DNA from 3 places in the Kitasatospora sp. NPDC004799 genome. Region 2 is predicted to be linked to each of the others. Evidence: riboswitches for the same ligand, from Rfam matches in the RefSeq annotation. Region 2 holds a riboswitch; each other region holds the start of a gene.
What was found. Region 2 has a riboswitch for S-adenosylmethionine ahead of ABZW03_RS14345 (aminotransferase class V-fold PLP-dependent enzyme). Riboswitches for the same ligand answer to the same signal wherever they lie in the genome.
Positions count from the first base shown of each region.

Region 1: it holds a riboswitch for S-adenosylmethionine, as region 2 does, so the genes downstream of both, ABZW03_RS04905 (IclR family transcriptional regulator) here and ABZW03_RS14345 (aminotransferase class V-fold PLP-dependent enzyme) in region 2, are expected to answer to the same signal.
Region 3: it holds a riboswitch for S-adenosylmethionine, as region 2 does, so the genes downstream of both, thrC (threonine synthase) here and ABZW03_RS14345 (aminotransferase class V-fold PLP-dependent enzyme) in region 2, are expected to answer to the same signal.

Region 1 is NZ_JBEXJK010000020.1:12,460-16,729, forward strand. Features, by position in the region: gene ABZW03_RS04890 (MerR family transcriptional regulator) at 1-652, opposite strand, end outside; gene ABZW03_RS04895 (HEAT repeat domain-containing protein) at 656-1,393, opposite strand; gene ABZW03_RS04900 (hypothetical protein) at 1,619-2,047, shown strand; SAM riboswitch class I at 2,111-2,253, shown strand; gene ABZW03_RS04905 (IclR family transcriptional regulator) at 2,458-3,171, shown strand; gene ABZW03_RS04910 (threonine/serine exporter family protein) at 3,295-4,270, opposite strand, start outside.
Region 2 is NZ_JBEXJK010000089.1:13,647-17,916, forward strand. Features, by position in the region: gene ABZW03_RS14335 (hypothetical protein) at 210-635, shown strand; gene trpD (anthranilate phosphoribosyltransferase) at 755-1,831, shown strand; SAM riboswitch class IV at 1,964-2,082, shown strand; gene ABZW03_RS14345 (aminotransferase class V-fold PLP-dependent enzyme) at 2,135-3,568, shown strand; gene ABZW03_RS14350 (Lrp/AsnC ligand binding domain-containing protein) at 3,572-3,853, opposite strand; gene ABZW03_RS14355 (rhomboid family intramembrane serine protease) at 3,850-4,270, opposite strand, start outside.
Region 3 is NZ_JBEXJK010000071.1:8,119-12,388, reverse strand. Features, by position in the region: gene ABZW03_RS12355 (cold-shock protein) at 1-115, opposite strand, end outside; gene ABZW03_RS12350 (ubiquitin-like small modifier protein 1) at 665-943, opposite strand; gene thrC (threonine synthase) at 969-2,276, opposite strand; SAM riboswitch class I at 2,293-2,428, opposite strand; gene ABZW03_RS12340 (glucosyl-3-phosphoglycerate synthase) at 2,541-3,578, shown strand; gene ABZW03_RS12335 (trehalose-6-phosphate synthase) at 3,616-4,270, shown strand, end outside.

The DNA of each region.
Region 1 (4,270 bases), on a different contig from region 2:
GGTTCCCGAGGGCGTCCCGCAGCAGTGCGGTCGCGGTGCCGTCCGGCAGCTCGGCGATCGACCGGACGGCCCGTTCCCGCACCTCGGCCTCGGGGGCGCGCAGGCCCTCGGCGAGCAGCACCGCCCCGTCCCCGCCGGCCTGCGCCAGCGCCCAGCGGAGGGCCCCGGCGACGATCGGGTCCGACTCGCCCAGCACGGCCTCGACCAGCGCCTCCACCGGGACCGGGACGTCCTCGCCGGCGGACAGGGCCGCGCGCTGCCGCGTCCCCGGGCTCTTCGACTCCAGGGCCTGGAGCAGCGAGACGACCTGCAGGGCCTCCTCCCAGCCGGCGGGTTCCGCGGCGTCGAGCCGCCGCAGCCGGGTGAGCAGCTCGGTCTCCGCCGCGATCCGCTCGCGGGTCCGGCGGATCAGGTCCTCGACGAGTTCGGCGGGCGCGAAACCGGGGTCGTCGAGCGCCCGCCCGACGTCGCGCAGCGAGAGGCCGAGCGAGCGCAGGCTCTCGATGTGGAGGATCCGCCGGATGTCCTCCTCCGAGTACCGCCGGTAGCCGGAGCCGGTACGCCCCGTCGGCCGCACCAGTCCGAGCGATTCGTAGTGCCGGAGCATGCGGGCGCTGACCCCGGACCGCCGCGCGACGTCGCCGATCAACACTGCCTACCGTCCCTCCTGGCCGCCCCCGCCGAGGGCCACCGTGCGCTTCGCCTCCTCGATCGCGAACTCGAATCCGGCGTCCGGGTCCTGCCACAGCCGTTCCGTGGCGAGCGCGTGCGCGCGCACCCGGGGGTCGCGGTCCGTCGTCGCGGCGGACAGCGTCGGCAGCACCGCCTCCCCGAGCGCGATCAGCGCCCGGCTGAGGCTCAGTTGGGTCTCGCGTCCGCCGCGTCCGAGCTGAGCGGCCAAGACTACGGCCAACTCGCGCTCGCCACCCTCGGGCACCAGCACGACGGCGGTCCGCCAGGCGGCGCGGGCCACCTCCTCGTCGGCGTCGGCCAGCAGCGCCGGGGTGATCGCCGGCCAGGCCCGCCGGTCGCCGATCTTGGACAGCGTGTGCAGGGCCTGGCTCCGGGCCTGGGCCCGCTCCGAGCGGAGCTGGTCGATCAGCAGCGGCACCGTCTGCGCCGGGTCGTGCCGGGTGAGCGCCCAGGTGAGCATCTCGCGCACGTAGAACTCGGGCTCGACGGCGCACCGCTCGACGAGCCCGCCGACGAACCCCGGGCGCGGGCCGGTGCCGACGGCCAGCGCCGCCTGCAGGCGCACCGAGGAGTCCCCGTGCGCCAGCCCGCGCAGCGCCCGCGCCGTCTCCGTCTCCGTCTCCGCCTCCGTTTCCCCGACCGCAGCCGTGGCCGTGTGCGTGGCCGTGTGCGTGGCCGTGCCTTCTTCCGTCCTGGTCATCGGGACCACCTCCTCGGCCAGAGTGAAAGGGTTGACACCGTGACAAGGTCAAGCGGATCCGGGCCCGCGGCCCACGGCGGCGGGATGCGGAGTCCGGTCTTACCGTGAGAGACGGGGCTCCGCCGCCGCGGGCGCACGACCGCCCCCGCGCCGCCCGGAGCACCTCTCCCCGTCTCCCCGTCTCCCCGTGTCCGCGAGGCGGCCGCCACCGAAGGAGCCCGTGTCATGGCCAGTAGTGCTACCGGGGCCGGCCCCACCGTCCGGGGCCCCCAGCGGTACCCCCATGCGAGTGGGTGGACCATCTTCGCCGGGGTCATGCTGATCTCCGCCGGCATGATGGCGGTGTTCCAGGGGGCCGCCGCCGTCCGCAAGGACGGTCTGCTGATCGTCACCCGCAGCTACGTGTACTCGATGAACACCGAGGGGTGGGGGTGGATCCACCTCATCCTCGGGATCGTCGTGGTCGTGGCCGGTGTGGCGGTCTTCAGCGGTGCCTTCTGGGCCCGGGCGGTCGGGGTCGGCGTCGCCGTGCTGGGCATGCTCGCCAACTTCCTCTGGCTGCCCTACTACCCGCTGTGGGCGATCGTCCTGATCGCGATCGACGCCCTGGTCATCTGGGCGCTGTGCGTCGGGAAGGTGGTCAGGGAGGCCTGATCCGGAGCCCTGGGTGGTGGGGGGCTTGCCGACCGGCCCGGGAAGTCTTGTATCGTTCCTGGCGAATCATCCAGAGGGGTGGAGGGACCGGCCCTACGAAGCCCCGGCAACTCCCCGTTCGACCCGGCGTCCGAAGTACGCGCCGTGCCGTGCGGGGGCAGTGCCAACTCCGGCCTGTCGCCACTGTGGCGCGGGAAAGATGAGGAGACACGGTGCTCTCTGTGCTGTCCTTCGCCCGGGCGCTTCCCGCCCCGGCCCTTCCGCGTACCCGTCTCGTGCCCGGCGCAGGCAATCGGCCGACTTCCCCGGCCCGTCCTCGCTGACCACCCCCCCGGCTCCCCACCAGGAGCCGCCGGGAGCAGCGACGACCACCCGCTGCTCCCGGGCCCCGAGACTGGAGTACCCCACCCATGGAGAACACGAGCGGCGTCGGCGTGCTCGACAAGGTCACCTGGATCCTCGGCATCCTGGAGTCCGGCCCCGTCAGCCTGAGCGGCCTCGTCGCCGCCACCGGCATGGCCCGGCCCACCGCCCACCGGCTGGCCGTCGCACTCGAACACCACCGCCTGGTCAGCCGGGACGTGCAGGGCCGGTTCATGCTCGGCCCCCGGCTCGGCGAGCTCTCGGCGGCCGCCGGGGAGGACCGGCTGCTGGCCGCGGCCGGCTCGGTCCTCGCCCAGCTGCGGGACCTCACCGGCGAGAGCGCCCAGCTCTACCGCCGGCAGGGCGAGGTGCGGATCTGCGTGGCCTCCGCCGAACGCCTCTCGGGCCTGCGGGACACCGTTCCGGTGGGCATCACCCTCCCCATGAAGGTGGGCTCCGCCGCCCAGATCCTGCTCGCCTGGGAGGAGCCGGAGCGCCTCCACCGCGGGCTGCAGGGCGCCCGCTTCACCGCCACCGCCCTGAGCGGCGTACGGCGCCGGGGCTGGGCGCAGTCCGTCGGCGAGCGCGAGCTCGGGGTCGCCTCCGTCTCCGCGCCCGTCCGCGGCCAGTCCAACCGGGTGGTGGCCGCCGTCTCGGTCTCCGGCCCGATCGAGCGGCTCACCCGCCACCCCGGCGCCCAGCTCTCCCAGGCCGTGGTCGAGGCGGCGTACCGGCTCACCGAGGCGCTGCGCCACCCCTGACCGGGCGCCCACCCGGCTGCTGCCCGCCCGACTGCCGCCGTCCCCCGACCGCCGCCCGCCCGACCGCCGCCCCGGGGCCCACTGCCCCGAGACGGCGGTCGGCCCCGGGCGGTCGGCCCCGGTTCAGGTCCGGGGCAGCAGGACGGCGCGGCGCGGACGGGGTATCCGGCTGATCACCGCGCCGATCAGGGTGCCGATCGACACCCCGAAGACCGCCGACACCGCCGTCAGCACCGACTGCGCGCCGTTGCCGACCTCGATCTGCGCGGTGTGCAGCAGGCCGAAGGAGCCCGGCACCACGATCCAGAACGCCGGGAGGTAGAGCACCTGCCAGAGCGGACCGCCCGGCAGCCAGTGCACCAGGGTGGCGGCGGCCGCGGCGGTGACCGCCCCGGCCAGGCCGCCGACCGCCGCGCCGTGCGTCGACCCCACGGCCACCTGGACCGTGACGCTCACCGCGATTACCACGACGATCCACGGGACGGCCGAGGGCGGGGTGTTCACGTTCACCACTACGCCGGCCACCGCGAGCGCCAGCCCCAGCGCGATCACCCACCAGCTCGGCCGGGCGACCTGCACGTCCGCCAGCGCGGTGGCCGGCATGCCGGTCGCGGTCGCCGCCGCGGCCACCCCGGCGAGGAACAGCGCCAGCTGCACCGCACCGGAGACCAGCCGGGCGGTACCCGCGCTGGCCGCGCCCGCGGCGATCTCCGACAGCCCGGTGACGAGCAGTCCACCCGGCAGCAGGATCGCCAGCGTGGCGACGATGGTCCGCAGCGGGCCGTCCAGCAGGGACGCCCGGGCGAGCGAGAGGACCAGCAGGGCCACCAGGAACCCGGCCGTGACGGGCAGCAGCGGCCGCAGGTACGGCAGCCGCCGGGCGAGCACGGTCAGCCCCACGACGATCAGCGAGCCGAGTCCGGCCGCCAGCACGTTCGCCGCCACCGGTTGCAGGAAGAGGCAGACCCCCACCCCGACCGGCAGCGCCCCGAGGTCCGACACCCACGCGGGCCGGCGGGCCGGCGCCCGCCGGATCGCGTCCAGTTCGGCGAGCGCCCGCGGCCCGTCGAGCCCGCCCGCCCGCAGCCGGTGCACCAGG
Region 2 (4,270 bases):
CAGCCGTAGGAGGTAGGGGAGAGGGGCCCGGGTCGGCCGTACGGGTGGACCGGGCGGGTCCGGGTGACGGGCCGTCCTCCGGGCGGGTGAGTCCGGGGCGCGGCGGCTTGAGGAGGAACGTGCGCGAGGGGGACTCGGCGGAGGGTGATCCGGAGTAGCATCCGGATCAGGCGAACGTGGTCCGGATCACACTTGAGGGAGCAGGGCCCATGGCGTACACGACCGATGAGACGCTCACCGTCCTCGTCTACAGCGACGACCGCAACACCCGCGAGCAGGTGCTGACGGCGCTCGGCCGCCGGCCCGCCGAGGATCTTCCGGAACTCTCCTACCTGGAGTGCGCGACCACCCCCGCGGTGCTCAAGGCACTGGAGAAGGGGGGAGTGGACCTCTGCGTGCTGGACGGCGAGGCCGTGCCGGCCGGCGGGCTGGGGCTCGGGCGCCAGCTGAAGGACGAGATCTACGGCTGCCCGCCGGTGCTGGTGCTGATCGGCCGGCCGCAGGACTCCTGGCTCGCCGCCTGGAGCCGGGCCGACGCCGCGATCTCCCACCCGGTGGACCCGGTGGCGCTGGCCGAGGCGGCCGCCGTGCTGCTGCGGGCGCGGCTGGCGAAGCGGACCCCGGCCGTCCGCTGAAATCCGCCCCGGCAACTAGAAAAGACGGGGGTAGAAGCGACCGCTTCGCTCGATAGGCTGGCTCCATCCGTACGGACGTCCCCCCGGAGCGGGGAACCGACAAACAGCTGGAGTCAGCCATGGTGAACGTGAACCCTGCGAACGGCGGTAGCGACCCCGCGCAGGTGGTCCGCACCTGGCCGGACATCCTGGCGGCGCTGTTGCAGGGGGAGGACCTCGACCGCTCGGCCACCGCGTGGGCGATGGACCGGATCATGAGCGGCGAGGCGTCCCCCGTGCAGGTGGCCGGGTTCATGGTCGCGCTGCGGGCCAAGGGCGAGTCGGTCGAGGAGATCGCCGGGCTGGTCGACGCGATGTACGCGCACGCCGAGCCGCTGGACATCCCGGGACCGGCGGTGGACATCGTCGGCACCGGCGGGGACCGCGCGAAGACCGTCAACATCTCCACTATGTCGGCGATCGTCGCGGCGGCCGCCGGTGCCAAGGTGGTCAAGCACGGCAACCGGTCGGCCTCCTCCGCCAGTGGTTCCTCGGACGTGCTGGAGAAGCTCGGCGTGGCGCTGGACCTCTCCGCCCGGCGGGTCGCCGAGGTGGCCGAGGAGGTCGGGCTCACCTTCTGCTTCGCGGCGAAGTTCCACCCCTCGATGCGGCACGCCGCCACCGCGCGGCGCGACCTCGGGGTGCCGACCGCCTTCAACATCCTCGGCCCGCTGACCAACCCGGCCAAGGTCACCGCGCACGCGATCGGCTGTTTCGACACCCGGCTCGCCGGGCTGATCGCCGGGGTGCTGGCGCGGCGGGGCGCGACGGCGCTGGTCTTCCGCGGCGACGACGGGCTGGACGAGCTGACCATCACCACCACCTCGCAGGTGTGGCTGGTGCGCGACGGGGTGGTCACCGAGACCCGCTTCGACCCGCGGGACGTGGGCATCGAGCTGGTCGGCATCGAGGCGCTGCGCGGGGCGGACGCCTCGTACAACGCCGAGGTCGCCCGGCGGCTGCTGGCGGGGGAGCACGGGCCGGTGCGGGACGCCGTCCTGCTGAACACGGCGGCGGCGCTGGTCGCGCTGGACCTGGGCGACGCGCCGCTCACCGAGCAGCTGGCGGCCGGCATGGCGCGGGCCGCGCGGGCGATCGACTCCGGCGCCGCGCAGGACCTGCTGCGGCGCTGGTCGGAGGCCACCAGCCGGATCTGAGGCGGCAGTTGGGGAGCCCGCGCCGGTACGCCGGCGCGGGCTCCCGCACGTCAGGAGCGCCCGGAGGCGGCTGTGTCCAGATGGTGGATGGCCGTTTGACCGCCCGCTGGGCGCGGCCTAGAGTCTTCGCCAGGTCATGAGCGACAGCGCCAAGCCCCAGCTTGCTGTCCGGCAACCCTCCGTCCGTGGCGGGGTGCCCTGGGTGAGGACCGGGTCGACACGGCGAACCGTCCGTGCGACAAGCGCGGACGCCCGACGACTAGCACTCCCGGGGTCCCTTACCCCTTGAAGGAGTGCATCCTCATGTCCGCCCACCCGTCTCCCGCCACCACCCTTCTCCCGGCGAGCTCCGCGCGGCAGCCCGGTGCCGAACTCCGCGCCCCGCTCGCCGTCCTCGGCGCCGACGTCCAGGTCCCGCTCGCCAGCGGTGAGAAGGTCGGTTACGCGGCGCTCGACTACGCGGCCAGCTCGCCGGCGCTCCAGCGGGTGTGGGACGACGTCGCCGCCTACGCGCCGTACTACGGCAGTGTCCACCGCGGGGCCGGGTACCTCTCCCAGCTGTCCACCGACCTGTTCGAGCAGAGCCGCCGCACCGTCGGCGAGTTCCTCGACCTGCGCGAGGGCGACCAGGTGGTCTTCACCCGGGCCACCACCGACTCGCTCAACCTGCTGGCCGCCGCCGTTCCGGCCGGCACCCGGGTGTTCGCCTTCGAGACCGAGCACCACGCCTCGCTGCTGCCCTGGGCGCACGCCGGACTGGACGTCAGCTACCTGCGGGCGCCGCGCTCGCGGGCCGAGGCGGTGGCCGCGCTGGACGCCGCGCTCGCCGGGGCGCCCGAGGGCCCCAAGCTGCTCTGCGTCACCGGCGCCTCCAATGTGACCGGCGAGCTGTGGCCGGTCGCCGAGCTGACCGAGACCGCGCACCGGCACGGCGCCCGGGTGGTGCTGGACGCCGCCCAGCTGGCGCCGCACCACCGGGTCTCGGTGCGCGAGCTGGACGTCGACTGGGTCGCCTTCTCCGGCCACAAGATCTACGCGCCGTTCGGCGCCGGGGTGCTGGCCGGCCGGGCGGACTGGCTGGACGCGGCCGAGCCGTACCTGGCCGGCGGCGGGGCGACCCGGACGGTGGCCCGGGAGACCGACGGCTCGGTGGCCGTGCAGTGGCACACCGGCCCGGCCCGGCACGAGGCCGGCTCGCCGAACGTGATCGGCGCCTACGCGATCGCCTCGGCCTGCCGGGCGCTGACCGAGGCGGGCTTCGACGCGCTGGAGGCCCGGGAGCAGCAGCTGATCGCCCGCCTGACGGCCGGGCTGGCCGGGATCCCGGAGGTCAAGGTGCTGAACCTGTTCGGCGACGACTCCGCCCGGGTGGGCGTGCTGTCCTTCGTCGTCCGGGGCTGGAACAGCTCGCACTTCTCGGCCGCGCTCTCCGCCGAGTACGGCATCGGGGTGCGCGACGGCCTGTTCTGCGCCCACCCGCTGGTGCGCACGCTGCTCGGCGACGAGGAGGTCGCGCCTTCCGAGTGCGGCGCGCCGGAGCCCTCGCTGCCGGGCGAGCGCAGCCTGAACGCGATCCGGGTGAGCTTCGGCGCCGGGACGCCGGACGAGCACGTGGACCGCTTCCTCACCGCCGTCCGGGAGCTGGTCACGGACGGCGCGGCCTGGAACTACCGCAACGAGGGCGGGCGCTGCGTCGCCACCGTGCAGGTCGACCGGGGCCGGCGCGCCGAGGGCTGAGCGCTACTCGTCCAGGCCGAGGGCGAAGGCGGCCTCCAGGTCGTGCTGGGAGTAGGTGCGGAAGGCGATCTGGGTCTCGGTGTGGGCCACGCCCGGGACCTTGTTCAGCCGGCCCGGGATGACCTCGGCCAGGTCGTCGTGCCGGCGCACCCGCACCATCGCCACCAGGTTGTAGCCACCGGTCACCGAGTAGACCTCGCTCACGCCGTCGATGGCGGCGATGGACTCGGCGATCTCCGGGATGCGGTCGACACTGGTCTTGATCAGGACGATGGCGGTGATCACAGTTCGGGCTCCTTTGTGAGGTGCCGCCAGGGTATCGGGCGTCCGCCGGGTCGTCGCGGGGGGTGGCGGACGACGGTGCAGGCGTAGAGGAACCCGGCCGAGAAGCCGATCACGTGGACCAGGTACGCCACTCCGGGCCCGGCCGAGTGCACCGACCACCACTGCAGGACGAACCAGAGGCCGAGCACCAGCCAGGCGGGGAAGCGCAGCGGGAGGAAGAACAGCAGCGGGACGAGGGTGGTCACCCGCGCCCTGGGGTGGAGGCGCAGGTAGGCGCCGAGGGTGGCGGCGATCGCCCCGGAGGCCCCGATGAGCACCCGGGTGGAGTTCGGCGAGTGCGCCTCGGCGAGTGCGAAGCCGTACGTGGTCAGGCTGCCGGCGGCCAGGTAGAAGACGGCGTACCGGGCCCGGCCCAGC
Region 3 (4,270 bases), on a different contig from region 2:
GGTAGCCGTCCATCTGGATCGCGCTGTAGTGGACGAAGACGTCCGCACCACCGTCGACCGCGATGAAGCCGTAGCCCTTCTCCGCGTTGAACCACTTGACGGTGCCCTGAGCCATTCCGAACTCCCCTAGTGCTGTGCTGGCCCTTCACGCGCCCGCAGGTCGCGGGCCCGGGTTGGTTGAAGGCCGGCCCGGGGAACCCCCCCTGGGCGCAGCCGTGCACGCCGCAACCCTCCGCGCGGGACGCCAAGCGGCTTCCGGTGAGCGGGTGATTGCGTCGACCGCCGCTGAATGTATCCGGATCGACGCCCTCTGCAACAGGGTCAGCCACCGGTAATTCCGCCGGCGTATCAAGGGACAGGACGGGCCGAATCGGAATAATCTCGGCATTCCACGCCGGACATAGCGGACGAATTACCCAAATGTCCGCGGGAATTCTGACATCTGCCTGACATGTTTCCGTGGCCGCTCCCGGCGGCCGGACGCCCCCGGATCGAACGCGGAGGGTCGAACGCGGCGGGGCCGAAAAGAAAACCCTGTTCCCAGCCGAGCCACACTCTACTCCGACTCGACCCGGAAATATTCCCGCCGAAATGCAGGCGGTCGCCCGCGCATACGGAGAGCCGAATTCCGTACGCGTGGGCGACCGCTGGTTCCCGTGGCGGCTCAGCAGCCGCCGGCCACCGCCGGGATGATCGAGACGCTGGCGCCGTCCTTGATCTCGGTCGCCAGGCCCTCGGCGAACCGCACGTCGTCGTCGTTCACGTAGACGTTCACGAAGCGGCGCAGCTTGCCGGTGTCGTCCAGGATGCGGGCCGAGATGCCGGCGTGGTTCTTCTCCAGGTCGGCGATGACCTCGGCCAGGGTGGCCCCCTCGGCGGTCACCTCTGCGGCGCCGCCGGTGTAGGTGCGCAGGATGGTGGGAATGCGGACGTTGGCGCTCATGACTCTCCTTGCGGGGGCGGGTGGTTCAGGCGGACGCGAGGCCGGCGGCGCGGAACGAGTCCAGCGTCGGGCGGATGACGGTGGTCATCCCGGCGTCGGAGACGGCGTCCAGGGTCTTCAGGCCGTCGCCGGTGTTGATCGCGACGGTCTCCTTGGCCGGGTCCAGCTGCCCGGTCTCGACCAGCTTCTTGAGCACGCCGACGGTCACCCCGCCCGCGGTCTCGGCGAAGACGCCCTCGGTCCGCGCCAGCAGCCGGATCGCCGCCACGACCTCGGCGTCCGTGACGTCCTCGACCGCGCCACCGGTCCGGCGGGCGATGTCCAGCACGTACGGGCCGTCGGCGGGGTTGCCGATCGCCAGCGACTTGGCGATGGTGTTCGGCTTGACCGGCTTGATCACGTCCCGGCCGGCCTTGAACGCGGCCGACACCGGCGAGCAGCCCTCGGCCTGGGCGCCGAAGACCTTGTACGGCCGGTCCTCGACCAGGCCGAGCCTGATCAGCTCCTGCAGACCCTTGTCGATCTTCGTCAGCTGCGAGCCCGAGGCGATCGGGATCACGATCTGCTCCGGCAGCCGCCAGCCGAGCTGCTCGCAGATCTCGTACGCCAGCGTCTTGGAGCCCTCGCCGTAGTACGGCCGCAGGTTCACGTTGACGAAGCCCCAGCCCTCGCCGGCCGGGTCGCCGATCAGCTCCGAGCAGAAGCGGTTCACGTCGTCGTAGTTGCCCTCGATGCCGACCAGTTCGCCGCCGTACACCCCGGCCATGACGACCTTGCCCTGCTCCAGGTCGTGCGGGATGAACACGCAGGACCGGAACCCTGCGCGGGCCGCCGCCGCCCCCACCGCGCCGGCCAGGTTGCCGGTGGAGGAGCAGGACAGCGTGGTGTACCCGAACGCCCGGGCCGCCTCGATCGCGCACGCGACCACCCGGTCCTTGAACGAGTGGGTCGGGTTCCCGGAGTCGTCCTTGATGTGCAGCTGGGCGGTGAAACCGAGCTCGCGGCCCAGGTTGTCCGCCTTCACCAGCGGGGTCCACCCCGGGTTCAGGTTGGGCTTCGACGCCACGTCGGCCGGAACCGGCAGCAGCGGCGCGTACCGCCAGATGGAGGCCGGGCCGGCCTCGATCCGCTTGCGCAGCTCCTCGGCGCCCTCGCTGCCGAACTCGTAGGCGATCTCCAGCGGGCCGAAGCACTCCAGGCACGCGAAGCTGGGGCCGAGCGGGAAGCGGGTGCCGCACTCGCGACAGGACAGCGCGGCGGCGGGGCCGAGGTCGACGGGTGGGGGTCCCCCCGGCCGAAGGCTGGGGGAGGGTGCGGCGGTGTCGATAGCCATGATGGCGAGGCCTCTCTCCTCATCTTCCCCGTGTCGCGGTCGCGACACGGGCCGGAATTGGCACCTGTCCCGCCGGGGCCTGTCGACGACAGCCGCGCGAGAAGGTTGCCGGGACGTCAACGGGCCGTTCCCTCAGTCCCTCTGGATGAGCTTGTGAAATTGTGGTGGTGCGTGGGCGGCGACCCCGGCGTGCAAAGGTCCGACCGCTGTACGAAGACTGTATCCGAAGGCGTCAATCCTGAACGGGACCGTCCGCCAAGCGAGATGACACGTCCCACCGACCCCGCCGAGGAGACCTCCGTGCCCGCCGAACCGACCCCCGAGCTCCTCCCGCAGGCGGCGTCCTGGCTGCGCCGCCGCTCCTGGAGCGCGGCCGACCGGCCGGTCCGCACCCTCCTCGACGCCAAGGAGCGCACCGGCCGCACCGTCAGCGTGGTCCTCCCCGCCCTGGACGAGGAGGCCACCGTCGGCGACATCGTCCGCACCATCCGCCGCGAGCTGATGGAGGGCCTCCCGCTCGTCGACGAACTCGTCGTCGTGGACTCCGGCTCCACCGACGCCACCGCCGCCGTCGCCGCCGAGGCCGGCGCCCGGGTGGAGCACCGCGACCTGATCCTCCCCCGCCTGCCCGCCGTCCCGGGCAAGGGCGAGGTGCTCTGGCGCTCCCTGCTGGTGACCCACGGCGACATCGTCTGCTTCGTCGACGCCGACCTGCGCGAGTTCGACCCGGCCTTCGTCTCCGGCATCGTCGGCCCGCTGCTGACCGACGAGTCCATCCAGCTGGTCAAGGCCATGTACGACCGCCCGCTGGAGTCGGAGGGCGCCGTCCTGCCCGCCGGCGGCGGCCGGGTCACCGAACTCGTCGCCCGCCCACTCCTGAACCTCCACTGGCCGGAACTCGCCGGTTTCGTCCAGCCCCTCGGCGGCGAGTACGCGGCCCGCCGCTCACTGCTCGAACGGCTGCCCTTCCCCACCGGCTACGGCGTCGAACTCGGCCTGCTGGTCGACGCCCTGGAGCTGGCCGGCCTGGACGCCCTGGCCCAGGTGGACGTCGGCGTCCGGCACCACCGCCACCAGGACGGCCAGGCGCTCGGCCGGATGGCCGCCACCATCTACCGGACCGCCCTGGAACGCCTCGACCGCACCCACCGGCTCAAGGCCTCCGCCGACCTCGTCCACCCCCACCTCACCCAGTTCACCCGCGACCCGGAAACCCGCGCGTTCGCCGCGCACACCCACCCCGTGACCGCCCTGGAGCGCCCCCCGATGCACACCGTCCCCGAGTACGCGACCCGCCACTGAACGTTTGCCGCCCCACCACCCCGGCAACATCCCAACCATGGGCGATCTCACGACCAACCGTTCGAGCGCGACCGGCACCGCCCCCGTCCTGGTCGCCTCCAACCGGGGACCGGTGTCCTTCGGCACCGCCGAGGACGGCACGCTGACCCTGCGCCGGGGCGGCGGCGGCCTGGTCTCCGGCCTCTCGGCCATCGAGGACCCGAACGCCGTCTGGGTCTGCGCCGCCCTCAACGACGCCGACCGCAGAGCCGCCGCCGAGGCGCCCCACGGCCGCCTCGACCTGGCCGGCCACGAGGTCGGCGGCCAGGCCGTACGGATGCTGGACATCGACCCCCGGACCTTCGCCCGGGCCTACAACGGCGTCGCCAACTCCACCCTCTGGTTCGTCCACCACCTGCTCTACGCGACCCCCACCGCGCCCGCCTTCGACGCCGGCTTCCGCACCGAGTGGGCCGCCTACCAGGCCTACAACCGGGCGTTCGCCGAGGCCCTGGCCGCCGAAGCCGCCCCGGACGCCGCCGTCCTGGTCCAGGACTACCACCTGTCCCTGACCCCGGCCCTGCTCCGCGAGGCCCGCCCCGACCTGCGGATCGGCCACTTCTCGCACACCCCCTGGGCCCCGCCCGAGTACTACCGGCTGCTGCCCGACGACGTCGCCCGGGCCGTCCTCACCGGCATCCTGGGCGCCGACC